2 regions of the Trinickia acidisoli genome follow, and region 2 is predicted to be linked to the other one. Evidence: predicted binding sites of a transcription regulator. Region 2 holds the regulator's gene; the other holds the start of a gene.
The links. The regulator NrdR, encoded in region 2, represses ribonucleotide reductase genes. The targets are predictions, from matches to a motif close to CACNANATNTNGTG.
Positions count from the first base shown of each region.

Region 1 (15,293 bases), 3.0 Mb from region 2:
CGCGGCCGCCTCGCAACTGCTTTGGTCGATGCCGGCCGAGCCGCAAACGAGCCGCAAGGTCGCCGCACCGGCGCTGCCGGCGGCGAGCATCAAGGCGATGACTGCCACGCCTGCCCTCAACTTGAACATCGAGTGTCTCCTGGTGTGTTTGTGTAGGTATGGGCTGCGGCGCGGTGACAGGTCCGCGCCGCCGGCTGCCGGGCGCTCAACGTTCGCAGCGCCCCTTCGCCGTCATGCGTATGAAACACGAGCCGCGTTAATCGAAGATTGCGGAATTGGGGCGCGCCATTAACAATCGAAACAATCGAAGCAATCGCGCGAAGGCCACGACGCCCGCGCGGCTCAGTGCAGCAGCGCGGCGAGCGTGGCGAGATCGAAGGGCTTGGGAACGAAAGGCAGGTCGGGCTGCCAATCGGGATGGCCTTGATGCGCTTCGGGCGGCAGGCCCGAGGTCAAGGCGATGCGCTGCGCGGGCCAGCGCTGGGTAACTTGCACCGCCAGCTCGATGCCGCTGCCGCTCGCGCCGAGCGAGATGTCGGAGAGCACGAGCGTCACGAGGCCGTTCGCATCGAGCCAAGCGAGTGCATCGGTCACGCTCGCGACCGCATGCGCCTGCGCACCGAGCGCGGCGAACTGAGTCAACGCCGTTTCGCGGACTTCCGGATCGTCTTCGACAACGAGCACGCGCGCGCCTGCGCGCATAGGGAGAGGACCACCGCTCGCTGGCGCATGGGCCTCGATTCGCTCGGCCCGCGCCGGTTGCGCCTCGCTCGCGGGCAGCCATAGCTCGACCGTCGTCCCCCCGCCGACCGCGCTTTGGATGCGCAAGTCACCGCCGCTTTGGCGTACGAAACCGTAGACACTGCTCAACCCGAGTCCGCTGCCCTCGCCGGCGGCTTTGGTCGTGAAGAACGGTTCGACCACCTTGTCGAGCAACATCGGCGCGATGCCGCATCCGGTATCGGCAACGCTTAGGACTACTGAACGTCGTGCCGCCATTGCGGGCAACGGCTCGCCGTGACGCACCGACAGCGTGAGCTTGCCGCCGTCCGGCATCGCCGCCACGCTGTTCAGCGTCAAATTCAAGATCGCGTTCTCGAGTTGGCCACGATCGACCTCGACCCAGCACGCCGCCGCGGACGGCGCGAGCGCAACCTCCGTGCGCAGCCCCGCCGAATATTCGACGAGGTCGAGCATTTCCGCGAGCATGGTATCGACCGCGATCCGTTCCGCCTGTAGTGGCTGGCGACGCGCAAAAGCCAGCAAGCGGCGCGTGAGGCGCGACGCGCGTTCTGCTGCGCGGCTCGCGCGGCCGGCCATCGCATGCTCGTCGTCACGACCGGCTAGCCGCGGCAGCAGCAGTTCGAGATTGCCGAGAATGGCGACGAGAAAGTTGTTGAAGTCGTGCGCAACACCGCCCGTCAGTTGGCCGAGCACGTCCATCTTCTGCGCATGCATCAATTCGGCTTCCACGGCGCGACGGCTCGTCAAATCGCGGCAGACAGCCACCCAGCCACCATCGGGCAACGGCTGGCAATGAAACTCGAGGATGCGCCGATCTCTGATGTGAAGTTCCGCGGAAGCGGCGATGCGCACACCGTCGGCGCTATGCGTCGCCGTCTGACGCGACACTTGACGCCAGCGCGCGGGCGGCGCGATCGCGCGACGCAGTTCCGCCAGCGTCATCCCCCTCGAAAGCGTGGCGGGCGAACATCCGAGCAGCGTCGCGAAGGTCGGATTCCAGGCGATGAGGCAGCCGCGCGCATCGTGAACGGAAACGCCGTCGTTCATCGTGTTGAACACCGACTCCTGCAAGCGGCGCTGTGCCTCGAGGCCTTGTGTCAGCCGCTCGTTCTCGTGCAGATTCGTGCGGAACACTTCGAAGGCGCGCGCGAGTTCGCCGATTTCATCGGGGCGGTGCGTCGACGGGATTTGTCCCGACGCATCGCCCGCCGCGAGCCGCGCCATCACGCGCGTCATCGCCTGCAATTTGCGCAGGATGCGATTGACGTAGGCGACGCCTGCTAGCGCAACGGCCACGCCCGCGAACGCGAGCAACAAGAGGCCCGACTGGCTCGAGAGCGCGACGCGGCGAACCTTCTCGCTGCGCTCATGCGCGATTTGCCGCAAGCGTTCGACGTAGCGCGCCGACTTGCCGCTCAGATGATCGGCGTGTCCACGCAGCAACGTGACGAGGTAGTTGGTCTGCGCCTCGCTCGCAAGAAATTCGCGGCGCACGTCGAAGACGCTGCGTGCGCCGCCGTCGAGCCGTTGCAGCGCGGCGGCGAGCTCGGGCTCCCGCTTGTCTTCGCCGCGCGCATGCACTTGCAGCCAGAGTGCTTCGTTGTCGCTCTCGGCGCTGCCGAGCTCGGCCGCATCGGCCGCTTGCAGCGCGCCGGTCGTACGCGCCCAGACTTCGATCAACGTGGGCGCGCCTTGCGCAACGATCTGCTTGCGGCGCGCGATGCTGTCGCCGATGCGATCCGCGACGGTGCGCAAGTTCGCTAGCTCGTCGGCAAGCTGACGCTGGCGGCCCGACACCACGAGCAAGCGCGGCAGGTCTTCGTCGATCGCATCGAGATCGTCGAGCACCTCGAGATCGGCGCCCGATTTGCCGCGCGGGTCCGGCGCCAACCGCCGAATGTCGGCGAGGAGCCCCCGCAACAAATCGGTGTCGCCGCGCAGCAGGTCGGGCGATGCCGTCATCGTCGTGCTGGGTGCGACCGCCGCGAGTTGCGCTACCTTGTCCGACAATTCGAGCGCGCGCGCGATTTCGGGGACGACGTTGGCCTCGTATTCGTCGAGCGCACGCTGGTTCGCCTGCATGCCGAGCACGCCGACGATGACGACGGCCAACGTGATCGCGAACAGCAGCAGGAACGTGGCGACGAGCTTGGCGCGCACGCTCGGCGGCGCGAGCTGGGCCAGGGGCGGGCGCATTGCCTCAGAGCCTCACGACTTGCGCACTGAAAAGATACCCGGCGCCGCGCTGCGTGCGGATGTACTGCGGCTGCGCGGGATTCGGCTCGATCTTGCGTCGCAGCCGCAGAATCAGGACGTCGATCGTGCGATCGTAGACGTCGATATCGATGCCGCGCGTGTGTTCGAGCAGTTGGTCTCGCGACCAAACGCGCGAGGGCTGCTGGATCATCGCCGAGAGCAGCGCGAACTCGCCCTGCGTCAACGCACATGGGTCGCCGTTGTGCGTGAGCGTGCGCGAGGCGAGGTCGAGCAGCCAGCCGTCGAAGCCGAAGCGCGGCCCGCCGGATGCCCCGTTTGCCATGCGCGGCATCGACAATTCCGTGGTGCGCCGCAATTGCGCGCGCACGCGCGCGAGCAGCTCGCGCCCCGAGAACGGCTTCGTCACGAAATCGTCCGCGGCCGTTTCGAGGCCGAGCACGCGGTCGGTTTCGTCGCCGAGGCCGCTCATCATGATGATCGGCACGCTCGATCGACGGCGCAACTCGCGCGCGACAGTCAAGCCGTCTTCGCCGCGCAGCTTCAGGTCGAGAATCACGAGCGCATGCGGCGCTGCCGCTAAGCAAGCCTGCATGCGCGCCGCCGTGTCGACCGTCGATACGTCGAATCCCGCTTCTTCGAGCACTTTGTGCAACCACTCGCGCACTTGCGGATCATCGTCCAAGACCAAGATTCGATGTTTGTCTGTCATGCCTAGCCTCCTCGATGCCGGGCGCGGCCAGCGCGCGCCGGTTCCGCGGACGGCGCGCTTTGCGCCGCTCCGCGTGTCCCTGCTTATCCCTGCTTATCCCTGCTTATCCCTGCTTATCCCTCTTGCGAGCGCGATTATTAATGCGGGCGCGGCGTCGAGGCAATAGCCGGGCGAGCACGAGTGAACGAGCGACACGGGCGAATGGCCGCTTGGAGGCACGCGGCGCTTGGCTTCACAGGGTTTGTACCAGGCTGCGGTTTGTCTCGATGCCGCGGGACTGGGGGTTGCTTGACGACTTGCGAAGAGATGATCGGCGTGTATCGGTGGGAAAGTTATTGGCGATGGCTTGATTTACGTCAGCCGAAGATGTGTCCACGGCTGCAAAAATGCCAGGATCTCCTTCCCGTCGGTCCGCTCTCACGCAACATGCCTCCCACGCACTGCGGCCAAATAGCGCAAGTGCAGCCCGAATGCCTTTAAACATCGATACTTTATCGATGTTTAACATGATCTAACCGCCTCTTCCCGCATCCTCTCACCTTTACATAGGTCAATGATCGAACTTATGATGCCTATTAATATGCATTCTTAATGAATGTTTAAGCCGCTGTAAGCCGGCTGCCGCGTAGACCTCGACGACCGGCGCGCCCTTCACCCCTCTAGGAGAGAGGATATGCAATCGACACAACGCTTATGGAGATGGCTGGGGCTAGTCTGCCTGCTATCGTTCGCCGCTTTACTGTGGCTCGGCAAAGAAATCTATCTGGCCGCCCCGCCCATTCCGAGCGCTGTCGTCAGCGACAGCGGTCAAGTGCTGTTCACCGGCGCGCAAATCAAGCGCGGCCAGCAAGTATGGCTCGCCGCCGGCGGCCAACAACTCGGTACGGTATGGGGTCACGGCAGCTACGTGGCACCGGACTGGTCGGCCGATTGGCTGCACCGCGAGGCAACGCGGCTGCGCGAAATCTGGGCGCAGCAGCAATTTAGCAAACCCTACGCAGCGCTCACGCCCGATCAACAAGGCATGCTCGACGCCCGCCTCAAGCGCGAAATGCGCGCGAATCGCTACGACGCGTCGACGGGCCGCATCACGATGACGAACGAGCGCACGACCGCCGCGCGCGAGGTGGCCGCGCATTACGAAGCGTTGTTCGGCACCGATCACTCGCTCGATACGTTGCGCGATCAGTACGCGATGAATGCCGGTTCCGTTAGGAGTGCTGACGATCGCACCGCGCTCGCGTCGTTCTTCTTCTGGTCGGCGTGGTCGGCCACGACCGATCGTCCCGGCCAAACGGGCATCACGTATACGAACAACTGGCCGCACGAGCCGCTCGTCGACAACAATCCGACCGTCGCCAACGGCATGTGGTCGATCGTGAGCGTCATCCTGCTGCTGGCCGGTATCGCCGGCATGATCTGGTATCACGCCTCGCACGACGACGGCGGGCATCATGTCGCCGCCCCCGCCGCCGATCCGCTGTTCAACGTGACGCCGACGCCATCGATGAAGGCGACGAAGAAGTACTTCTACGTCGTCATCGGCCTGCTGCTGGTGCAAGTCGGGATGGGCGCGATCACCGCGCACTATGCCGTCGAAGGTCACAGCTTTTTCGGCCTGCCGCTTGCGCAAGTGCTGCCGTGGGTCGTGAGCCGGACGATTCATACGCAGTTCGGCGTGCTCTGGATCGCGACGGCATGGCTCGCCACCGGGCTCTATATCTCGCCGCTTCTATCCGGCTACGAGCCCAAGCTGCAAAAGCTCGGCGTCAACGTGCTCTTCTATGCGCTGCTGTTCATCGTGGTCGGCTCGACCGTCTGCGGCTGGCTCGGCACGCTCCAGCATCGCGGCACGCATTTCGCCTTCTGGATCGGCAATCAAGGCCTCGCCTATACGAGTATGGGCCGCGTCTGGCAGATTCTGCTGTTCATCGGCCTGCTGTTCTGGTTGCTCTTGATGGGCCGCGCGCTGATGCCGGCGCTCAAGAATCGCGAAACGAACGGGCGTGGCCTCATCGGCATGGTGTTCCTGTCCGCCGCCTGCATCGGCGCGTTCTATTCGACCTCGCTCGCGTGGGGCCAGAATACGCACTACTCGATGATCGAGTACTGGAGATGGTGGCTCGTGCACCTGTGGGTCGAAGGCTTCTTCGAAGTGTTCGCCACCGCCGTCATCGCCCTGATCTTCTCGCGCCTCGGCCTGATCCGCATCGAAACGGCAAACCGCGCCATCGTGCTCGAAACGATCGTGTTCCTATTCGGCGGCATTCTCGGCACGCTGCACCATCTTTACTTCACGGGCGCATCGACGGCCGTGATTGCGGTAGGCGCCGTGTTCTCGGCCTTCGAAGTCGTGCCGCTCGCGCTGATCGGGCTCGAAGGCTGGCAAACCTATCGCAAGACGAAGGCCGCCCCGTGGGTTCAAACGTACAAATGGGCAATTCTCTGTTTCGTCGCCGTCGGCGTGTGGAATACCGTCGGTGCCGGCCTGCTCGGCTTCTCGATCAATCCGCCGATCTCGCTCTACTACGTGCAAGGGCTCAACATGACGCCCGCGCACGGCCACGCCGCGCTCTTCGGCGTGTACGGCATGCTCGGCATCGGGCTCATGCTGTTCTGCCTGCGCGGCCTTTCCCCACGTGAAGCCTGGGACGACGATCTGCTCAAGCCCGCGTTCTGGATGCTCAACATCGGCTTGTTCATGATGGTCTTCTTCTCGATCCTGCCGTCGGGCATCTACGAAGCCTGGGCCAGCGTCAGCAAGGGGCTGTGGTATGCGCGCTCGCCCGAGATCGTGCATGCGCCGATCATGCAAGCGCTCGTGTGGGTTCGCGTGCCAGGGGATCTCGTATTTGCGGGCGGCGTGCTCTATCTGGGCTGGTTCGCGTTGCGGCTGTTGCGCCGCGTCGAGCCCGCGCGCCCCGCACATGCGCCCGTCGAATCCCCAGCGCAGCGGAGCGCCGCTCGGATCGCAGCGCCACGCGTCTGACATGACGAACGCACTCGCTTGATGCCATGCGACGGCCCTGCGCTCGTAGCAGGCCGTCGCATCCCACAGCATCGCCACGGAGAATTGCTATGGACTCCTTATCGATCGCTTCCGACTCGCCGGCGACGCGAGAGGACATACGCGCCGCCCTGCAACGCGTCATCGATCCAGAGATCGGCATCAACATCGTCGATCTCGGTCTCGTGTACGACATCGAATCGAAAACCGAAGGCTGGCGTATCGCGCTGACCATGACCTCGCCAGCCTGTCCGATGGGGCAGTCGATTCTCGACGATGTGCAGGCAGTCATCGACGCTTCGCTCGCCATCGGGACGAGCGTCGACATCGACCTCGTTTGGGAACCGCCGTGGGAGCCAGCCATGATGAGCGACGCGGCGCGCGATGCGCTCGGGTGGAGCGACGATTGAATCGCGTCTCGCGCATTGCGTCGTTTTCGCGTAGCGAAGGCGAAAGCCCGCCTTCGCTACGCTCGCGTGATCCGCTTCGCTCAGCAGCGCGGCTAGCACTCGCGGGCTGTATCGTCGCCGCATTCGCGTGCGGCGTGCTCGCAGGTCTCGCTCGTTTCGGCGTATCCGTTCCTCGCCACGCGCTGTCGATGGCGGCTTGGCATGGCGTGCTCGTGCTGCCGGTCTTTTTCGGAGCAGTCGTGAGCTTGGAGCGTGCCGTCGCGCTCGGCGGCGGGCGTCATCTCTGCGCGCCCGTGGCAGCCGCACTAGCGTGCGCCGTCTTATTGGTGGGAGCACCGCCCATTGCAGCGCAAGTGCTGCTGGTGGGCGCGGCGACGCTCGCACTGGCCAGCATACTCGGCCTGCTGCGCCGGCACGCTGCCCTACATCTTTCCGTGCTTGCACTAGGCGTGTTGGGATGGTGGTTCGGCAACGTGTCGTGGCTCGTCACCGGCTCAGCGCTCGCGGCCGTCCCGAGCTGGGTCGCCTTTCTCGTGTTGACGATCGCGGCGGAACGGCTCGAACTCACGAGAATGCGTCCCACGCCTCGCCATGCACGAGTGTGCTTCGTAGCCGTCATCGTCCTCATGCTCGCAGCCGTCTTCGGCGTGCAGCGCGCGCCCGATCTCGCGATGCGCATCTTCTCGGCATGTCTTGTTGCACTGGCCGCGTGGCTCGCACGATACGACATCGCGCGTTCGACCGTGCGCCAGCGTGGGCTCGCGCGTTTCATCGCCGTATGTCTGCTTTCCGGTTACGGATGGCTCGCCATCAGCGGAGCACTTGGGCTCTTCGGCGCGTGGCAAGCCCCGCACCCCTGGCATGACGCGGCACTCCACGCGCTGACACTCGGCTTCGTCATGTCGATGGCGCTCGGTCATGCGCCGATCGTTTTGCCCGCGGTCGCACGGGTGCGCGTGCGTTATCACCCGGTCTTCTATCTGCCGCTCCTGGCCTTGCATGCCGCGCTCGCGGTGCGAGTGAGCGGCTCGCTCGCTCAAGCCTTCTCCCTGCGTCGTGGCGGCGCGATCGGCAATGCTGCTGCGCTCGCACTGTTCGCCTTCGTCATGGCAAGCGCGGCATGGTCCGCACGCGGCGAGTCTCGCGACAATTCGACCAGGAGGTGACGTCGATTATTAGTAGTCCGAACCAATCTCGAACCACCACCGAATCGATTTTCCGATAACCGGCGGGTCGACCCAGATCGACACCGCACTGCCCTTCCACGAAAGGAGTCCGACATGACCCTCAACAACCCCGACACGACTTACCTCCTCGACGCTCGCGGCATTGCCAAGCGCTTTCGTCATGCGGCCATCTTCGCCGCACTCGAGACGCTCGACCATGGCGAAACCATGCGCTTCGTGAACGACCACGATCCGCTTCCGCTGTTGAATCAAATCCAGCAACGCTATGGTGATCAAGTTCGAATTCGGTATGTCGAGCGCAATCCCGAACGCGTGGTCATCGACTTCGGCATTTGGCTCACCACCGATCACGGAGCGAGCACCGCGCACGCCGCGACTGAAAGCTGCGGCGGAGGCGGAAACGGCGGGTGCGGCTGCAGCGGCTGAATCGCGACAAGCGACGAGAATCGGCCCGGCGGCCGCCGAACCTTAAGGTATCCGTCTTTTGCGGTTGATACTGGCATTCTCTGCTGCATCGCCAAAGTCGGGCGCGCCAACTGTCCGCCTCACGGCGGACGCATTTCGACCCGGAGCGGACAATTGGCGCTTCCGTTAACGGACAATCGCAGGCTTAGCTGGCCGCCTGGCCGAGCAGATGCGACCGTCACGTTCATAAGTCGCTTTCCGGAATCGACGGAAGTGGTGTACGTGCTCAATGACTCTGCTTAGCCGTTGTCGATGTGTCGGTTGTCTGCAACCCATGTCGTCGGAGGACAATGGAGACCACCATCCACATCTGACTATTCACCTGTTGCGATAGCTTTGCCATATACGCCGTAGTGCTACTGTCGCGCATCGCAATGCCCCATCTTTGCATGACAGGATCTTGCATTATCGTTATTAGATGCCTGAGTTCATCATCCGAGAATTTCGCGCTTTCAACGAAGTGTCTTGTTAGAAGAGCTTGCTCGCCGTACCTGGGCTTTATTTTGTTTGAAATAATGTCATTGACATCAGCACGGATAGATCCCCATGTGTCTTCCGGAATCCCTGGATTGAACTTCCTTGATGCATCAATCTGATATCCAGCTGTTGTCTTTTCCATGGCGGCTGGATCTCCATGCTCGGTCAACGCAACAACTCTATCGATCAAAGCGTCGGTAGCTGTGTTGGTCTGTGCGGAGGCGTTTACGGGCCCGTAGAGAAAAGCGAGGAGTAGCGAAGCCACAATTACCCCTGCTCGTCGAGAAATAGTAAATTTTTGTATCATATGCTTCAAAATCGCCAACTAGTCAATTGTTGCCGCCGCGCCGATTGTCGACTATCGAGACGACTGACTCGGCGGGCGTGCCACTCATTTGAGGGCTGCCTATTGTCAACACTTGGCTGCGACCATAGCCCCGGTCTTGGTGTCTACGTATTGTTCCAGCCACTGTCGCGCGTCGCCGAGATAGGTGTATTCGAGGTCCGGGTAATCAGCCGCGTATTTCCGTCCCAGCGGCTCCTTCAGCCATACATTCACGTTTGGCATTGGCCAACCACTGCTGATTTCGACCATAGCGTTACCGATGCAAAGCTCGGAGTCGAGTATCTCGCGAAGAGGGCCGCTGAGACGAGGCAAGATAACCGAAAGATCGTAGTTGTGGATCATGGGCGTCCGGAGGCTTGGGCATAGAACCAGGGCACATTGTCGACGATCTATGTTGCTTCGTCGACCGTCCCTTTATGGCCGTTCGGCGACACCTCTTGTGCCACTTGCACCCCATCACTTTCGCTACGCCGCACAACGACAAATCAACTGCCGAATACGAATCCCCAAACTTAATCCACATCAAGCAGACGCAATATCGTCGGCCGGCGACGTTGACCACACTATATGTGGTGCATAGGATGGCAAATATCGCAACATCTTGTGCCAACCGAGAAACCGCATGGAACGCCGACCGACGCCCGCCCCTCTACGCCATGCCGGCCGTCCCGCGCCGGCTTCTGCTCATACCGCCCCCCACGTCGAAGTCGCCTCGGCCATCGACGAATACCTCGACCGCCGCGATTGGCGCGTCAACGCAAATGCGAACCAGGGCTATTCGCTCGGCGGGTTGATCCTCAACATCTCGGGCAAGCTCGTCGCCAACTACTGGCTAAGCCATGTCTATCCGCCCGCGATCGGCGAAGCGCACCGTAACGCCGACCTGCACATCCACGACCTCGACATGCTCTCGGGCTACTGCGCCGGATGGTCGCTGCGCACGTTGCTGACCGAAGGGCTCAACGGCGTACCCGGCAAAGTCGAAGCAAGCCCGCCCAAGCACATGTCGAGTGCGGTCGGACAGATCGTCAATTTCCTCGGGACGCTGCAAAACGAGTGGGCCGGCGCGCAGGCATTCAGCTCGTTCGATACCTACATGGCGCCGTTCGTGCGCAAGGACCAGTTGCGCTACGACGAAGTGCGCCAGTACGTTCAGGAATTGATCTACAACCTGAACGTGCCTTCGCGTTGGGGCACGCAAACGCCATTCACGAATTTGACGTTCGATTGGGTCTGCCCCGAGGATCTGCGCGAGCAGGTGCCGATGATCGGCGGCCAAGAGATGGACTTCCGCTATGGCGACCTGCAAGCCGAGATGGACATGATCAATCAGGCCTATATCGAAGTGATGCAGGCCGGCGATGCGAAAGGCCGCGTCTTTACGTTCCCGATTCCAACCTACAACATCACGGCCGATTTCGATTGGGATAGCCCCAATGCAACACGTCTGTTCGAAATGACGGCCCGCTACGGTTTGCCCTACTTTCAGAACTTCATCAACTCCGAGCTCAAGCCGAACATGATTCGCTCGATGTGCTGTCGGCTGCAGCTCGATCTGCGCGAGTTGCTCAAGCGCGGCAATGGGCTGTTCGGCTCGGCCGAGCAGACGGGCTCGATCGGCGTCGTCACGTTGAACTGCGCGCGCTTGGGCTATCTGCATGCGGGCGACGAAGCGGCGCTGATGGCGCGTGTCGACGCGCTACTCGAACTCGGTAAGGACAGCCTGGAAATCAAGCGTCGCGTCATCCAGAAGCACATCGACAATGGCTTGTTCCCTTACACGAAGCGCTATCTCGGTACGTTGCGCAATCACTTCTCGACGCTCGGCGTAAACGGCATCAACGAGATGATTCGCAACTTCACGCGCGACGAGCACGATATGACGACGCAATGGGGTCATGCGTTGGCGATTCGTCTGCTCGATCGCGTGCGCGCGAAGATGCTCGCGTTTCAGGAGGAGACGGGGCATATGTACAACCTCGAAGCCACGCCGGCCGAAGGCACGACCTATCGCTTCGCGAAGGAAGACTGCAAGCGCTATCCCGACATCCTGCAAGCCGGCACACCCGAGATGCCGTATTACACGAACTCGTCGCAGTTGCCGGTCGGCTTCACCGAAGACCCGTTCGAAGCCCTCGAGCATCAGGACGATCTGCAGCGCAAGTACACGGGCGGCACTGTCCTGCACCTCTATATGACGGAGCCGATCTCGTCGGCCGAGGCTTGCCGCGAACTGCTCAAGCGAACGTTGAGCCGCTTCTCGCTGCCATACGTCACCGTCACGCCGACGTTTTCGATTTGCCCCAAGCACGGGTATCTGCCCGGGAGGCACGAGTTTTGTCCCAAATGCGACGAGGCGCTGCTTCGACGCAAACTTGATCAACCTGAAACTTTGGAGTCCTAACGATGAACGAGATGATCCCTACTGCCGATACCGCATTGGAGTTGCGCGCCGAGGAGCGGCAGCCGTGCGAGATCTGGACGCGCGTGATGGGCTATCACCGGCCGGTTTCTTCGTTCAACACGGGCAAGAAGGGCGAGTTCTACGAGCGCACGTACTTTACGGAAGAGGCGTCGCTTGCTGGTTGACGCGGCGATCGCGCAAGCGCTGGACGGCGCCACCTCACCGAGACAGCTCAAGGTCGGCGGGGTGACGCCGTTTTCGGCTACGGATTATCCCGGCATGCTTGCGGCTGTCGTGTTCGTGCAAGGTTGTCCGTGGCGGTGCGGCTATTGCCACAACACGCATTTGCAACCACGCACGCGAGTGGGTCGCGTACGTTGGCCCGACGTCATGCATTTTTTGGGGCGTCGCGTCGGGCTCATCGATGGGGTCGTTTTCAGTGGCGGCGAGCCGACTTCGGATCCGGCGCTCGCGCATGCGATTGGCGATGTGCGTGCGCTCGGTTTCAAGATTGGACTGCACAGTGCGGGCATGCACGTGCGCCGATTCGAGCGTGTGTTGCCGCTGCTCGATTGGGTGGGATTCGATGTCAAAGCGTCGTTCGAGAATTACGAGCGCGTGACGCGCGTGCGCAATAGCGGTGAACCGGCTCGGCGCAGCCTTGAAACGCTGCTGGCGAGCGGCGTCGATTACGAGTGTCGGACGACGGCGCATCCGAGCTTGCTGTCGGAAATCGAGCTGTTACAGCTCGCCCGCATGCTTTCGCGGATGGGGGTCGAGAAGTACGTGCTGCAAATTTTTCGGAAGCAGGGGTCGGGCGATGAGGCGTTGAATGCCGTGGAGACCATAGGGTATCCGAGCGAGCGGACACTCGGTCGGATGCGGGATCTGTTTTCGGCTTTCGAGGTGCGGCGGCGGTGAGTCGTTTTTGTCGATGTGCACCCGCGGGAAAACAGAAAGGGCGTCAGCAAATTGGAAGCCCTCGTATCGGAGGAAGCCGGGGGTCCGCTTTCCAAACAGGTAGCTGCCGACACTGATCCCGACTTATCGCCGCCAATAGTCTGTCGGTCTCAAAACGAGGTCGATGCCGCAATAAGATGATCACCTGGCGGAAATCACGCACCTACTGTTCGGCGAGCGACTAAGCATATTCCCATCGCTTCGCAGATACATCACGTCGCTCACAACGAGATGCGCTCCCGCTCATTGAGACGTTCCACCACCTCCTGAACCTCCCTCACCACCCGCTCGGCCTGTTCCAAATCGAAGTCCGCATGAAAGCGCTTCCTCACCCCATGCTCCGCCAACTGAACGTATTCGTCGGCAACGATCTCATGCCGCGCGAGCGAATGCTTCACGCAGGCGAGCGGGCATCCGTCGATCGCGATGATCGGCCGCCCCGAGTGCGCGAGCTTCAATAGAGCCGGCACATCACCACCAACGCCAGCGATGCACGACATCTCGGCTGCGCCGCGCCGGTCGAGCTGCACCGCCACGTGGTTAGCCATCTGCGCCGCGCTCGAACACCCCGAACACGAATAGACGAGCGGCAACACACGACGTTCGTTGTTCATCAACGTACCTCCTTCCTCTTTATCCGAACAAACGGCCCAGCCCGCACGCTTGCAAACAAGCCCACGAATCCCCTAATGCGGCGACCGATGCTTACGTCGAAACGCAGGCACAGGTCCAAAGCGATCAACGAAAAGCGTCGACAGATCGATCGCATCGAGCGAATTCTTCACGAGTAGCCCAAGTTCCGTATCGCCTTCCATCGTCAAACGTCGGCTGAAAAACAGCGTGTCCGGGTCTTGCGTGCGGCGCGCGAGCTGCACGAAGTCGTAGGCGCTCGCGCCGATCGTCAGCGCAACGTCCCCTTCATGCCGAGCGGCACGAAAAGCCCCATCGCGATAGATGAAATCGAACGCGATGCCGGCATCGCGCACGTCGATACGCAGCGTGCAGCCTTCTAGTTGCGTCAACGTATCGGCAGGCAGATGCGGCATGACGACGACGTTCAATCCACTCACAAACAAAATCGAGCCCGGATACGCGGGCAACTTGGAGAGCACGCCTCGAATCACCGATGGCACACGATAGTCAGCTTGACTCATTCGGTACTCCTTAACGTTCGCGCCATGTCCGCCCCCTGCTGCGCCAAGCCCGGCATACCGTACCAATAGCCGTCGCAGCGCGACTCCGGCATCAAGTGGCCCATACATTCCAGCGCTTGCGCACCCGTCGCTCGATCGTCGATCACCTCCCGAAAGCGTTCGACGATCTCGCTCATGCCTTGCGATTGCGGGCTCAGGCGCAGTACGTCGACGCCGAGATGCTTCAACGTGTCGATCGAATCGACGAGGTTATAGACGCGCGCCGATTGAATCGAAATGCCGTTGAGCACGAGAAACGGCTTCCCCTCGCGCGTGCGCAGCGTGAGTCCGTCCGGATGATCGAGGCATACGTATTGGCAGTGCTCACGCGGCAGATTTCGATTACGCGCCGTGAAGCAGCGCGCCGAAAACGCAAGCGGCAAACGGCCATAGGCAAAGACTTCGGTCTCCAAACCAGCGGGCCGCTCAGCTTGCATGCGCGCCAGCGCATCGGCACTCATTTCGAGCGGCATGACCCACCGCCTCGCGCCGAGCCCCGCCAAGACGTTCAACGTCGGCTCGTTGTAGACATTGAGCCAAGGGCCGGCAACGAATGCGCCGCCTTCCATGCAATGAACAGCCCCCATGTCGTTCGCCTCGACGAGATAGCGTCCGTTGCTCGCGACCGCCTTCATCGTCGTCACGTCCTTACCGGATTCGAGCAGGATCTGGGTCGACAGCACCACCTCCTTGCCGGCTTGCGCGAGCATGTCCGCGATTTCGATCCAGTCAGCCGGCCGCAACTCGTGTCGGCGTGCGCACACGGTCTCGCCGAGATAGACGACGTCGATGCTCGTCGCGCTCATCGCTTCGTAGAACTGCAGCGTCGCAATACGCGACCAGTAGTAATGAATCGGACCTAATGCAATTTTCACTGAGGGGCTCCGACGGGCGGCCGCAGCAGCCGCGCCATGTTATTTCCAAGGGCGATGGTAAGCGCCAAGCGTGTGCTGCTGGCCTTCGGCAACGTTGTCGAGTTCGCTCATCCAGCCCGGCCTGACGCTGTAACGCTGGGCATTCGCGCGGCATTGATCGATGGCCTCGCGCCAAACGCGCGTCACCTGCGCCACGTAGGCCGGGCTGCGTTGCCGCCCTTCGATCTTGATCGCGCGTATGCCCATCCCCATGAGGCGCGGCAGCAACTCGAGCGTGTTCAAGCTCGTCGGCTCCTCGA
Region 1 covers NZ_JAFLRG010000001.1:3,926,402-3,941,694, forward strand. Annotated here, with positions in the region: gene J3485_RS17980 (ABC transporter substrate-binding protein) at 1-129, opposite strand, end outside; gene J3485_RS17985 (ATP-binding protein) at 343-2,940, opposite strand; gene J3485_RS17990 (winged helix-turn-helix domain-containing protein) at 2,945-3,670, opposite strand; gene J3485_RS17995 (nitric-oxide reductase large subunit) at 4,344-6,659, shown strand; gene J3485_RS18000 (metal-sulfur cluster assembly factor) at 6,749-7,087, shown strand; gene J3485_RS18005 (DUF8744 domain-containing protein) at 7,102-8,253, shown strand; partial or broken gene J3485_RS18010 (DUF2249 domain-containing protein) at 8,368-8,610, shown strand; gene J3485_RS18015 (hypothetical protein) at 8,966-9,541, opposite strand; gene J3485_RS18020 (hypothetical protein) at 9,629-9,904, opposite strand; gene J3485_RS18025 (ribonucleoside triphosphate reductase) at 10,185-11,966, shown strand; gene nrdD (anaerobic ribonucleoside-triphosphate reductase) at 11,969-12,151, shown strand; gene J3485_RS18035 (anaerobic ribonucleoside-triphosphate reductase activating protein) at 12,144-12,887, shown strand; gene J3485_RS18040 (putative zinc-binding protein) at 13,148-13,540, opposite strand; gene ubiT (ubiquinone anaerobic biosynthesis accessory factor UbiT) at 13,613-14,080, opposite strand; gene ubiV (ubiquinone anaerobic biosynthesis protein UbiV) at 14,077-14,994, opposite strand; gene ubiU (ubiquinone anaerobic biosynthesis protein UbiU) at 15,034-15,293, opposite strand, start outside.
Region 1: the regulator NrdR is predicted to act here: its motif matches at 10,124-10,137, upstream of J3485_RS18025 (ribonucleoside triphosphate reductase).

Region 2 (13,795 bases):
CGGAGATTCGGCGCCCATTGCTCATCGACATGGATCGACATTGATTGAAGCAGACCCGAAATGCCTACACGGTGCCTACACGACGCCAGAAACGACAAAGGGTTACAGGCAAGAAGCGCTGTAACCCTTTGAATTCTTTGGTAGGCCGTACGTGACTCGAACACGTGACCAACGGATTAAAAGTCCTTTTAATGCGCTCGCTTTGCGCCCGCTTTATCCATCAAATCAAAGACTTGAGGCCGCACGCTCGGGCTTTGAAGCCGCATTGAACCGCATTGCTGTTGACACCCGGTTGACGCTGCTTCCACGGGGTTGCGGCACAGCTTGGCTGCACCGCAACCCCGTTCGCCAGCTTATCTCTACGGTGGCCGTCAAGGCCATGCGGCTACGCCGTGGCCTAACGGCCAGCCTTGACGGAGCAACTGGCAGAGGATGGGCCAAGGCCGGTCAAACATCCGCGAAACCCGAGAAAGTATCCGCGAAACCCGAAACGTCTTGTGGTGCGGGCACCTTCAAGTGCCGCCAGCCAAACGCAGATGAGCATCGTGGCAAGCGACCCGAAGGTATGCAGCGCAGTTGGCAATCGCTTCTCGAACCGGCTCAGCATCGGCGTCCGGCCGTCCTCGCAAGACTTCTGCGAGGTGCCGTACTTCACTCTCGGAAAGCCAAAAACGTGGATCGGCGAATCCCCACAACAGCACGTCGACGAGATCAGAAACCTGCTCGAGCGGCTCGGAAGCCAGGGAGTCCCACGAATCTTCGTCGCGCATTACGGCCCCCGTCTTCAGGCGACGTTCAGCGAGCGATTGCGAAAATAGAGATACGCCAAGCCGATGGGCGCGATGACGATAGCCAGATACCAGCAAAAAAGCATGGTCATAAGCTTGACAAACAGCATCAGGATCGCGTTGACGAAGAAGAGGTTGCGTCCGACGATATAGTCAACAACGCTCTCATAAACGAACCGAGAGTACGGATAGAGAAAACAGTTTGCCGCGACAAAGACGGTGAGAAACGCCTCAACACTCATCGCCATGTGTGCTTTGCCGTGACTGAACACGAAGAGCAGCATCGCGGGGAAGATCAGGCCGAAAAGGAAATTGCGGATGTAGTAGGCTCGGGTTAGCCCACCAAACGAGCGGGTGATAATCGGGTGCATGCTAGTCCTCCTTGTCGAAAGCCGCAGTAACGACCGCATGCACGAAAACTTTATAGATGCAGTCGCCCTAAATTTTTGTCACCTGCAAGACCAACACAATATCAGACCTTGACCCGGAGACGCTGCGGCCATCCATGAACGACGGTAGCCAACGAATCCCGCTCGTTACGTTCGTATCCTTGTCCTGGCTCAGCCCACCCATCACGACTACTTCGCCGTCGTGAAGCGTCATGGTGGTTTCGGACTTACGCGTGTTTTTTGTCGGCGAGTTATTGACACCAGTACTGGTTTTTTGGAAGTCAGAAATCTCAATCGTCACGTCGGTATCGATTACGGCCTCTTTCACCGTCGGCATCACGTCGAAAATCACGCCAGCGTCCTCGTAAGTGACCGACTGCACCTGCGCACCACTGGAAGTCGGATACGAGACCGAGCTAATCACAGGTACCGATTGCCCCACGTTCAGCCGACCGTGCTTGCCCGACTCCACGCGCAGATTCGGCGATGTGATGACATGAAACCGGCTATCAGAATCGAGAGCCGCGATTGCCGCATCCAGAAACCCGGCATGCAATCGCAACGCGTTTGCGCTGTCATCAACCGTCCCTACGCCCAGCGACACGCCCAGCTTTCCGCCCAAGATACTCGCGGCGAGCTGGAAGCCCGTGGTGCGATCATTTTCCGTCGATACCTCATACACCCACGCCCGGATAGCCACCTGGCCCGTCTTGGTGTCCACCTGCGGCAGCACCGACTTCAGCAGTGCGATTTCCTTCGCCGAACCGAGAAACACCATCGTATCCGATGACTGGTCAACCATCGCCGCGGCTGACGTTGGCGGCGCATCGGCCTTGGCCCGCGACTCCGCAGCAGCAGGCACCGCGCGATTCATCGTGAACTGTCCGCTGAACAGTGGCTGCACTAAGCGCGAAAGATAGTCCGCCGTGCGGTACTTGGGCGAGTACACGAACACCTGTTTGTCCGCTTCCTTCTGATCATCGTCCTTGCGCTTAAACACATAATCGACGCCGTTCTTCGTTGTCACGCCGAAGCCGAGCGACGCCAGAAAATCGCCCAGCACGTCGCGGATGTCTCCCTTGGTGCGATCAAAACGGAACGACACCAAGCGCGTGTCGGTAAGCACGTCGGGAGAAAGCACATACTGCGACTGCAACATGTCCGCGTACACCAAGTCGATCACCTGGGCGACGTTGACGAAGCGCAGATCGACCGACTTCGCGTTGCCCATCTTCAATGGCACTAGCGACGGCGCAGCCAGCAGACCCGGCCCCACCCCGGTCGGTAGGCCAGCCACCGAAGGCAGCGGCGGCAGAGTCGGCACCGTCGACTCGGCAGCGCAGCTCACGCCGGCAATGAACCAAAGCACAACTGCAAGCCGGCTCATTTCGCCACCCCTATCGTTCACATACTCGACGCGAAGTTGCCCGAGCGGGCCGCGATGATCGAGGTGCCATTGGAAGAGTTTCACGCGCACGTCAATCGATACCGGATTGAGCTTGCTTTCGAAGAGGTGCATCGGAAGACCGATATCAAATACAACCAGGCCACGCTCGAGACAATTCTCACCGACAGAGAGATCACCACATGGAAAGAGGAACAGGACGACGAAGAAGATTCGTCCGACTAGCGTCCGCGTCCAGGCGGGCGCATGTCTCGCTCGTGTAAAGTACCGGCTTCGCGCGGGGTTCCAAACGCTGAGAGAGCAGCGTCCCACGCGAGCTGAACGGAGAAAAGAATGAGCGATAACCGGTACACATACGGCATCCACCAAAATCTCACGCCCGCTGACCTGTTTGTCTATGTGGCAATCGATGAGACTCGAAAGCAGCTCGGCCTAGATGACTTAGCTGCGGCATCCGCTGTGTTGCTCGGTCAGGCCGACGTGCCCGTACCAGGCAAAGTTGCAGGTGCGACCGCGGGCACATCGGTCGCTTCGCTAACTGCTCGTAAGCTGTTGCCTTTTAAGGTGCGCGTACGATTGCCGATGATCACTAAGGTCGGACTTAGCGGCGTCCGAATCGCGTTTACGCGCAATCTCGGCGCGTTCGTCGGCAGAGCAGTACCGGTCGTCGGCGAACTGTTCTTGGCACGAGACGCGTTCATGATCATGCGCAATACAGTGGTGACCTACAACCGCCTCGCGAAACCGGATGATCGGCTGTCCCTATGAGCGATACAACTTGGGAGCGCCTAGAGGCGTTCGCACGAGAAGAACTCGGCCGGCCTCTATTTGGAGGCCAACTGAACTTGCAGCCTACGTCACGCCTTGAGGAGGACCTCGGCCTTACAGGGCTCGACGCTGTCGAATTCATCGATAGATGGGCGGAGACGTTCAACGTGCAGGCGAAGGGCTTTCCGTACAGGCGTTACTTCGGCCCGGAAGGTCAGCAACTGCTCTCGTCGTTCCTGGGGCTGTTTGCGAAGCGTTTTCGCCGGCCGGAGCTCGTGCCTTTAACGTTGGGCATGCTGGCTGAAGCCATGCGTCGTGGGAAGTGGGATACCGCCGAAATTGAGGCGACGACAAACAGCGGCGCAACGCAACAGATCCGTTGACACTTCGTTGACAGTCGGAAAAGAAAAAGGGGTTGCGCTCACACGCAACCCCTTGATTTCTTTGGTAGGCCGTACGTGACTCGAACACGTGACCAACGGATTAAAAGTCCGCTGCTCTACCAACTGAGCTAACGACCCAAAGAGGCGCGATTATAGCGGCCGCACCAGGGCCCGTCAACTTTGGGCCCGCGGGCGTCGCCTCTCGCTACTTCGTTTGCGCGAGCTTTTGCTGCGCCGTCTGCGCCACGTCCGACCCGCCGTACTGCGAGATGATCTCTTGCAACGTCCTGCGAGCGGCGGCTTTTTGGCCTTGCTCCAGTTGGTTGTTCGCGATCGCCAGCAGCGCCTCGGGTGCACGCGGGTGCTGCGGATAGTTCTTCACGATGCCTTGCCAGGTGGCCGTCGAACCCTTGTAGTCGTGCAGCGCATACAGCGCGTTGCCGAGCCAGTATTGCGCCGTCGGCTGATAGGGGCTCTGCGGGTACTTGGCGATGAAGCTGCGGAACGACGCCGCGGCGCCTTTGAAATCGCCGCTGCGAAACTGCTGCGACGCCGCGTTGAACGCATCCGTCTCGCCAGGCTGCACCGTGCCTTGGACTCCATCGACCGTTTCGGTCTGCGGCTCGAGCTTCTTGAGCCGACCGTCGAGATCGGTGTAGTAGTCCTTCTGCTGCTTCTGCAAGGTGGCGACCTGGTTCGCCAGATCCTCGTTTTGTCCGCGCAGCGTCGCGATCTGCTGGTTGAGCTGATCCATGCGCGACTGCTGATCGTTCAGCGCGCGCTGTGCCGCCGACAATTGACTCGTGAGGTTATCCGTCTTCGCACGTAAGTCGAGGATGGCTTGGCGGGCCTGATCGTCGTCGAACAGGCCGGCGTGAGCCGGCACGGCGACGAGCGCCGAGGCGGCCACGCATGCGGCTGCGGTTGCGCGCAGCCAGGAGAAACGGTGCGTCATACGCGTTGTCACCCGTTACGAATTACTGCGCCGGCTGATAGAGGATGTCCGAGCGGCGGTTTTGCGCCCACGAGGCTTCATCATGACCGAGTGCCACCGGCTTTTCCTTGCCGAGGCTCACGGCTTCCATTTGCGAGCTGTTCACGCCGTCGTTCTTCAGCACGTCGAGCACCGCTTGCGCGCGCTTTTGGCCCAGCGCGAGGTTGTACTCGGCCGTACCGCGTTCGTCGGTGTTGCCTTGGATCAGAATATGCTGATTCGGATGCGAGCGCAGGTAGTTGGCGTGTGCTTGCAGCAGCGACTGGTAGTCGTCCTTCACCGTGTATTGGTCGAAGTCGAAGTAGACGCTGCGCTTCGCGAGCGGGCTGTTCGGGTTGTTCAGCTCGTCGACCGACACCGGTGCGACCGCATTCGGGTTCGGCTGCGTGCTGACCGCGCCTTGCGTCGGGTTTTCGTTCAGCTTCGTGCCCGAATGGCACGCTGCCAACGCGCCCACGAGCGCCACGGCACATGCAATACGAAGTTTGGACATCATTTTTTACTCTCCTTGTGTGTCATTGCATAAAAGGACCCCAAGACGGCTCGGTCACAGTGCCGCCCCGAACGGACAGGATTTGCCGAGTCCGACCGTCGGTCGAAACAGCAGCCAGCACGCCACGGCCGTTCACCTGTGTGGCGTAAAGAATGTACTGACCATTCGCCGCGAAGCTCGGCGATTCGTCATGTGTCGTGTCGGTCAGCGCCGTGGCGACGCCGGTCTCAAGGTCCTGGACGTAGAGCTTGAACGCACCGCCGACGCGAGAAATATAGGCGAGTTCTTTGCCGTCGGGGCTCACGCGCGGGCTCGTGTTGTAGTTGCCGGTGAACGTCACGCGCTGCGCGGCGCCGGCGCTTTCGCCCTGCGCGGGCATCTTGTAGATCTGCGGCTGGCCGCCTCGGTCGCTCGTGAAGTAGATCGACTGGCCGTCGGGCGAATAGAACGGCTCGGTGTCGATGCCCGTGCTGTGCGACAGGCGGCGCAGGCCCGTGCCGTTCGCGTTGACGGCATAGATCTGCGTATTGCCGGTCAGCGTCAGCGCGACGGCAACCGTGCGACCGTCCGGCGAAAAGGTGGGCGCGCTGTTGCTGCCTTTCTGATCGGAAATGATCACGCGCCGCCCCGTGGGCAGATCGTGAATGTAGACGATCGGCTTACGCTTTTCGAACGAGACGTAAGCCACCTTCGTGCCGTCGGGCGACCAGGCCGGCGAGATGATCGGCTCGGGGCTCGACAGCGCGACGTGCGCATCTTGCCCGTCCGAGTCGGAGATTTGCAGTTGATAGCGGTTGCCGACCTTGACGACGTACGAGAGCCGCGTCGCGAACACGCCGCGCGTGCCGAGCAGCTTCTGGTAGATGTAGTCGGCGATCTTGTGCGCCGTCAGCCGCAGGCTGTCCGCCGGCGTGGTGAAGGACAAGCCGCCGAGGCTTTGCCCCTTGATCGTGTCGTAAAGCCTGAAACGCACGTCGTATTGGCCGTTCGCGTTGCGCGTGACGCTGCCGGCGACGAACGCGTTCGCCCCCTTGGCCTTCCATGCGCCCAAATCGACGGAATCGGTTTCGGAGACAGGCGTGGAACCGGCGTCGACGAGCGAGAACTTGCCGCTGCGCTGCAAGTCCTGGCGCACGATTTCGCTGACCGACTGCGGTGCGCCGGTTTCACCGGCGAAGTTCGCCGTCGCGATCGGGTATTGCGTGGAGCCGACGCCCGTCACGAGTACGTTGAGCTGCGCCTGGGCGGAGCCGGCCGCTACGATCAGGCATGACGCCAACAAAGTCCTCAAGCCTAGCTTCGTCATCAAACTCATGCTGAAAATCCCATAAAACGAAAAAATGGCACGACAGCCAAGAGACTGTGCGACGCAGGAATCGTTCCTGATCGGCCGGTATTCGTCGCGCCTCGCATGTGTCTTCCTCGGTCAGCTTGCCGGCCGCAGCGTGATCAGGAACGACGACGGCGCCTTCCCGTTCGTGTCGAGCGGCATCGGATTGGACGCATTGACGCCGTTCAGCGCGGCCTGGTCCCATTGGGCGTTGCCGCTGCCCTTTTGGATCGAGGCCGACAACAACTGGCCGTCCGGCGCGCAGTGAACCACGATGACCGTTTCGAGCCCCGCGGTCTCGCCGCCCCAGATGATGTTCGGCTTCACGCGCCTGCGCACCTTGTCGGAATAGCCCGGCGAGGTTGCGGTACCGCCCGAGCCGCTGCCCGAGCCGCCTTTCGCGAGCCCGTTGCCGCCTTCGCTCTGCGCGGCCATACCCTGAAGCTGCGCGAGCCGCACGCGCCGCTCTTGTTCGAGCTGCTGCTTCTGCTTGGCTTGCTGCAGGGCCAGCGCCTTCGCTTTCGCGGCCTTTTCCGCCGCGACCTTTTGCTGGGCTTCGAGCTGCTGCTGTTCCTGTTCCTGCTGCTTCTTCAGTTCCGCCTGCTTTTGCTGTTCCTGCTGCTCGCGCAGCTTCTCGGCTTGCGCTTGCTGCTGCTTGAGCTTTTGCGCCGCGGCCTTTTGCGCGGCGAGCTGCGCCGCCTGCTGTGCGGCCTGTTCACGGGCGAGTTCGGCTTGACGCTGGGCTTGCTCCTGCGCCTGCTGTTCCTGCAGCGCTTTTTGGCGTTGCGCTTCAGCGAGTTGGGCTGCGCGCACGGCGGCTTCTTGCTCCTTGCGTTTCTTTTCCTGCAGTGCGATGTCGGCTTGTTCTTGGTCGACGACGGGCGGCGGCGCCGGCTGCACGCGCACGGGCGGGGCCGGCGCAGGGGGCTGCGTCGGCGTCGGATTGACGTCGGTCCAAAGCTCGGCCTCGGCGCCGGCCGGCGTGCTGTTCTGCCAGTGGATGCCGTGGTAGAGGAAGAGCCCGAGCAGCACGTGCATCACGAGTGCGAGGGCGAACGCTCGCCACGTACCGCGCTCGCGAGGCGGTTGAAGCGGGTAGACGGACTGCTTGCGATTCATTGCGATTTGACGAGCAGGCCCACGCGCTTTACGCCGCGCGCCTTCAAGTCCGACATGACGTTCATGACCGCTTCGTACTGCACGGTCTTGTCGGCGGCGATCACGACCGGCTGATCGGGATGCGACACCTCGCGCTCGGTCACGAAGCTGTTCAGATCGGCGCGCGTCATCTGCTGTTCTTCGGAGCCGCCCGCATCGTCCTTGTAGCGCACGCTCATCTTGCCGTCGGCGCGAATGTTGACGACGACGGGGGGTGTTTGCTGCTGGGGCGCCGCGCTGCCGACCGTGGGTAGATTCACGATCGAGGGTGCGACGAGCGGCGCCGTCACCATGAAGATGACGAGCAGGACCAGCATGACGTCGATGTACGGGACGACGTTGATGTCGGCCATTGCGCGGCGCGAGCGCCCGCCGCGCATGCTGGAACGGTTGGTGGAGCCGGCCATCGCGTACTCCTTAATGCGCCTGGCGCTGCAAGATGTTCGAAAATTCTTCGATGAACGTTTCGAAGCGGATCGCGAGGCGATCGATGTCGTGCGCGTAGCGGTTGTAGGCGACGACGGCGGGGATCGCCGCGAACAGGCCGATGGCCGTTGCCGTCAGCGCCTCGGCGATGCCGGGCGCGACGTTCGCGAGTGTCGCCTGCTGCACGTTCGCGAGGCCGCGGAACGCGTTCATGATCCCCCAAACCGTACCGAACAAGCCGATGTAGGGGCTCACCGAGCCCACCGAGGCGAGGAAGGCGAGATTGGCCTCGAGCACGTCCATTTCGCGTTGGAAGGCGGCGCGCATCGCACGCCGCGCGCCGTCGAGGATCGCGCCCGGATCGGTGATCCGCCGTTCCTTGCCTTTCAAGAATTCGCGCATGCCCGACTCGAAAATCCGTTCGAGCCCGCCGATCGTGTGGCGATTGTTCGCCGCGCTTTGATAGAGCGCCTGCAAATCGCCGCCCGACCAGAAATCGCGCTCGAATTGTTCAGTTTGCGCGCGCGCGCGCCGGATGGCAAACCACTTGCGGAAGATGAACGTCCACGACATCAGCGACAGCAGCAGCAACAGGCCCATCACCGCCTGCGCGAGCACACTCGCATTGAGGACGAGAGAAACGATCGACAAATCTTGTGCGTTGTTCATAAAAAAGTCTGCTTATGCGTCAGAACGGCGAGGTCGCTGCAAGGCGCGGAAAGGGTTTAGTCGGCCACTTGAAAGTCTTGGCGTTTCACTGCGGAACCCCGCTTGGTATCGACCGGCACGATACTAGTTCATCGACGTAGTGATCAACGGAAATTAGACGTTTGCCGTTGACACGCCCTCTACAAATGCACGTGGGTCGCGGCGCAATGCGTCCGATACGGAGACGGGCAGAGCGATCGGCTTGAGCGTGGCGAGCTCGACGCAGCCGACGCGAATCGTGCCGACGGCCAGCACCGCGTCGCCGCGCCGGGCTTCCTGGACGAACTCGACGCTTGCTTTACCGAGACGCTCGATGCGGCTCGCGATCGTGAGCATCTCGTCGAGCCGTGCCGGCGCGCGGTACTGCACGGCCGTTTCGCTGACGATGAAGACGACGCCGTTCTCTTGCGCGAGCCGGTGTTGATCGATGCCGCATGCCCGAAGCCATTCGGTGCGCGCTCGCTCGAAGAACTTGAGGTAGTTCGCGAAAAAGACGATGCCGCCCGCATCGGTGTCTTCGTAGTAGACGCGGATCGACCAATCGAAGCTGAATTGCACGCCGCGACGGCTGGTTGGCTGGTTCATGGCCCGGCATTTTACCGGAACGCGCGAGCGGGTCTCAAAATTGCCTGGCGCCGGCCACCATGGCGGCGCACGAGCCGTTTCGGGGCGCCGGGCCGCCGATTATGGTGTGGTTGCTTAATGGCTGGCGCGCGCGTTGTGGGTGCGGTGCCGCGCCGCGTCGCGTCGCGTATTCGCTCGAAATCGTGACTCAGGCTCCGCGACTCGGGCGCCAGCCCTGGCCCCGCCTGCTCCGGCCCCGGCCAATTGCCTATTGAGTGCGCTTCACATACACTATCGCGCTCATCCCTGCGTGACTGGCGATAAAACCCTTCGGGGTCAAGGTGGAGCAACCCACCGTGAAGCGCAGGGTGCCGTTTTGCCGTTCGCCTGGGCAGCCGAATCATGGAGGCGCCGTCGTTTGCGTCGCCAGCGGTTGGCTCGCCCGCGTAACGGACTCATCCGCCACGTCAGGGCTGGCCTTCCGCCAGCAGCGCAAGCGTACGAGCAGTACGTATCCCGCGCACGATTCGGCCAACCTGTACACCCTTAACGGAACGCGTATGTTTGACAGAGCCCAAAGCACCATCGCCAACGTCGACCCAGAGATCTGGAACGCCATCCAGCAGGAAAATCATCGCCAAGAAGAGCATATCGAGCTCATCGCGTCGGAAAACTACACGTCTCCCGCCGTGATGGCCGCGCAAGGCTCGCAACTGACGAACAAGTACGCCGAAGGCTATCCCGGCAAGCGCTATTACGGCGGCTGCGAATACGTCGACGTGGTCGAGCAGTTGGCCATCGACCGCGTGAAGGCGCTGTTCGGCGCCGAGGCGGCGAACGTGCAGCCGAACTCGGGTTCGCAAGCGAACCAGGGCGTGTTTTTCGCGATGCTCAAGCCCGGCGACACGATCATGGGCATGAGCCTCGCCCACGGCGGTCACCTGACGCACGGCTCGCCCGTGAACATGTCGGGCAAGTGGTTCAACGTGGTCAGCTACGGGCTGAACGAGGCGGAAGACATCGATTACGATGCCGCCGAAAAGCTGGCGAACGAGCACAAGCCGAAGCTGATCGTCGCGGGCGCCTCGGCGTTCTCGCTGCGCATCGATTTCGAGCGTCTGTCCAAAATCGCCAAGTCGGTGGGCGCCTACTTGATGGTCGACATGGCGCACTACGCGGGGTTGATCGCGGCCGGCGTGTACCCGAACCCGGTGCCGCACGCGGATTTCGTCACGACGACAACGCACAAGAGCCTGCGCGGCCCGCGCGGCGGCGTCATCCTGATGAAGGCCGAATACGAGAAGCAAATCAACTCGGCGATCTTCCCGGGCATCCAGGGCGGCCCGCTGATGCACGTGATCGCCGGCAAGGCCGTCGCATTCAAGGAAGCGCTGTCGCCCGAGTTCAAGGCGTACCAGCAGCAAGTGGCGGAAAACGCGCGCGTGCTGGCCGAGACGCTCGTCAAGCGCGGCCTGCGCATCGTGTCGGGCCGCACCGAAAGCCACGTGATGCTCGTGGACCTGCGCGCGAAGCACATCACGGGCAAGGCCGCGGAGGCGGTGCTCGGCGCGGCGCACATCACGGTCAACAAGAATGCGATTCCGAACGATCCGGAAAAGCCGTTCGTGACGAGCGGCATTCGCCTGGGCTCGCCCGCGATGACGACGCGCGGCTTCGGCACCAAGGAAGCCGAGCAAGTGGGCAACCTGATCGCCGACGTGCTCGACAACCCCGAAGACGCCGCGACGATCGAGCGCGTGCGTGCACAGGTGGCCGAGCTCACGAAGCGCTTCCCCGTGTATCGCTGATCGCCCATGCGCTGCCCCTTCTGCCGGCACGAAGATACGCAAGTCGTCGACTCTCGCGTATCGGAGGACGGTGCCGCCATTCGGCGGCGCCGTCGCTGCCCAGCCTGCGACAAGCGTTTTACGACGTACGAGCGGGTTGAGTTGACGCTGCCGGCCGTGGTCAAGAAGGACGGCAGCCGCAGCGATTTCGATCGCCGCAAAATCGCCGCGAGCATGCAGCTCGCATTGCGCAAGCGCCCCGTCGCGGCCGATGCGATCGACGCGGCCGTGGCCCGCATCGAGTATCAATTGCTCGGCAGTGGGGAGCGCGAAGTGCGCAGCGAGCGGCTCGGCGAACTCGTGATGAACGAGTTGCTTCAGCTCGACAAGATCGCCTACGTGCGTTTTGCTTCCGTGTACCGGCGCTTCGAAGACGTGTCCGAATTCGAGGACGTGATCGAGGAGTTTCGCCGGCCGAAGCAAGAGAAGGCCACGCGCAAGCGCTAGTTCGTTTTTTCGTTTTACCACCACGCTTTTTTCTCCATCTTTTCTCCATCGATCGACACGATGCGCCATTGTCGGCGGCGGGCGTGCTCGCGCGCCATTAGGCCGAACGGACGATGGTGCCGTGCTGCCACACCCGCTAGATTGGCGACATGCCGATGACGGGAGTGGCGGGACATGCGAGACGTATTCGAGTGCAGGTGCGCAGGCGCGCGCGGTCGTAGGCGGTGCGGCGGGTTTTTGCTCGTCGAATTGCTCGTTGTCACGGCGCTCGCGGCGTCGATGGGCGTCGCGGCCGCACCGATGCTGGGCGAATGGCACGCGCGCGATCGTGTCGACGGCGCGGCCAGGGCGTTGCTCGCGAGCCTGAGGCTCGCACGCGGTGAGGCGATCGCGCGTGGGGTGCGCGTCGTCGTGTGTCCGCTCGACGGCGTGCCGCGCTGTTTGCCGGCCGGACATGCTTGCGCTCGTGGCGCGCTCGGCTGGTCTTGCGGCTGGGCCGTCGTCGCCGAGCCGGGGCGCACCGGCCAAGTGCTGCGTATGTATCGGCGCGCAGCAGGCGTCTCGGTGGCCGCTGCCTTGTCTCAAGTCGAATTTACGCCGCCTGTCGGGCAAGTGATCGGGGGCTTTCGCAAGTTCGAGTTCGCGGCCGCGGGGGCCGCCGCTCACGGGCAAAACGACCGGCTGCGCCGATGCGTCCGTATTGCTGCGGGTGGCCGGGCGCGGCTCGATCGCGGCGGCTGCGAAGGGGGCGCTTCGGTATGATCGCCGTCGGCCAGCAGGCGAGCGCGTGCGAAGGGTCTTCGTTGCTCGAAGTGCTCATTGCGCTTGCGTTGCTCGCCACCTCGATCCTCGGCGCCGCCGTGGCGCAGCTCGGGGCGTTGCGCGATGCCGATGTGCAGACGCATCGCGAACAGGCTGCATGGGCGGCCGTATCGATCGCCGAAGCCATGCGCTTGCCAGAGGTGTCTTCGCATGTGCTCACGCGTTCGCGAGCACATGCCGCGGCGGCCCTGCCCGGCGCGCGTGTATCGGTCGTCGGCGAAATGGGCGAAATGGGCGGCGTGGGTGGCGCGGGCGATGTGGGTGCCGTCGTCGTGCATTGGGCGCAGGCGCCGGGCGCGTTGGAACTGGCACGTGCGTCGGGCGGCGACCCTTGCATCGTCGCCGGCGCCGGCGCCGGCGCGCACGCGCATTGCATCGCGCTGCCCTTCGCGAACGGCCGGTGATGCGCTGCCGTGCAGTGGAGCATCGCAGGTCGCAAGGGCCGCACGGGCCGCGAGGGCAAGCGGGCCACGTGTTGCTCGAATGGTTCATTGCGGCTGCGCTGGGGCTCGTCGTGCTGGCGGGCGGGCTGATGCTCTATCAGGCGCAGCGTGAAACGTTCGCGCGAGCGGCCGACGCGGCGAGGATGCGGGAAGCCGGGGCGGCCGCGCTGACGCTCGTCGGGGAGCACATTCAAATGGCCGGGTATGCGCCTATCGATCAGCCGGCGCTGCGTGCTCGCGTGACGCCAGGCGTCTTCGGCTGTCGGTCCGCGCGGCCGGTGGGCGGCGGCTCGGATGACGAACTCGGCTGTACGGTGCATCCAGCGGATCGCGTGGACTCGGACGGTCTGGTCGTCCGCTACGCCGACGACGCGGTGGCGACATGGCGCGGTGCGTCCGGCGAACCGACCGATTGCTTGGGGCAAGGTGTGGAGCGCCACGGCGAGTATGCGGTGATCGTCAACCGGTTCTACGTCGCTCAACCTTCACGACGCGACGCGCCCGAGCTCTATTGCTCGGGCAACGGGCGCGCGCGCACGCCGCAGCCTATCGTCGAGGGTGTCGATCGCATGGTGCTCGGCTATTGGCTGCGCGGAGCCGATGCGCCGATTCGCGCTCGAGCGCTTGCGCCGATGCAATGGGACGACGTAGTGGCGGTCGATCTATGCGTCGTCTTACGTGGGCGGAGCGCTTCGGGCACGCGTGCGTTCGTCGATTGCGATGGGAGGCGGGTAGAGAGTCCGGACGGGCGGCAGAGGCTGTCGCTGTCGCGCCATCTCGTGCTGCGCAACCAGGAGGCGGCACCATGACGATTACACGAACATCGGCCC
Region 2 covers NZ_JAFLRG010000001.1:911,162-924,956, forward strand. Annotated here, with positions in the region: gene J3485_RS04130 (hypothetical protein) at 513-770, opposite strand; gene J3485_RS04135 (hypothetical protein) at 785-1,159, opposite strand; gene J3485_RS04140 (type II secretion system protein GspD) at 1,227-2,696, opposite strand; gene J3485_RS04145 (STM2901 family protein) at 2,916-3,350, shown strand; gene J3485_RS04150 (DUF1493 family protein) at 3,347-3,733, shown strand; tRNA gene J3485_RS04155 (tRNA-Lys) at 3,796-3,871, opposite strand; gene ybgF (tol-pal system protein YbgF) at 3,939-4,688, opposite strand; gene pal (peptidoglycan-associated lipoprotein Pal) at 4,711-5,223, opposite strand; gene tolB (Tol-Pal system beta propeller repeat protein TolB) at 5,243-6,535, opposite strand; gene tolA (cell envelope integrity protein TolA) at 6,647-7,669, opposite strand; gene tolR (protein TolR) at 7,666-8,115, opposite strand; gene tolQ (protein TolQ) at 8,126-8,803, opposite strand; gene ybgC (tol-pal system-associated acyl-CoA thioesterase) at 8,957-9,427, opposite strand; ZMP/ZTP riboswitch at 9,707-9,806, shown strand; gene glyA (serine hydroxymethyltransferase) at 9,967-11,214, shown strand; gene nrdR (transcriptional regulator NrdR) at 11,221-11,700, shown strand; gene J3485_RS04205 (GspH/FimT family pseudopilin) at 11,875-12,462, shown strand; gene J3485_RS04210 (type IV pilus modification PilV family protein) at 12,459-12,926, shown strand; gene J3485_RS04215 (PilW family protein) at 12,926-13,774, shown strand; gene J3485_RS04220 (pilus assembly PilX family protein) at 13,771-13,795, shown strand, end outside.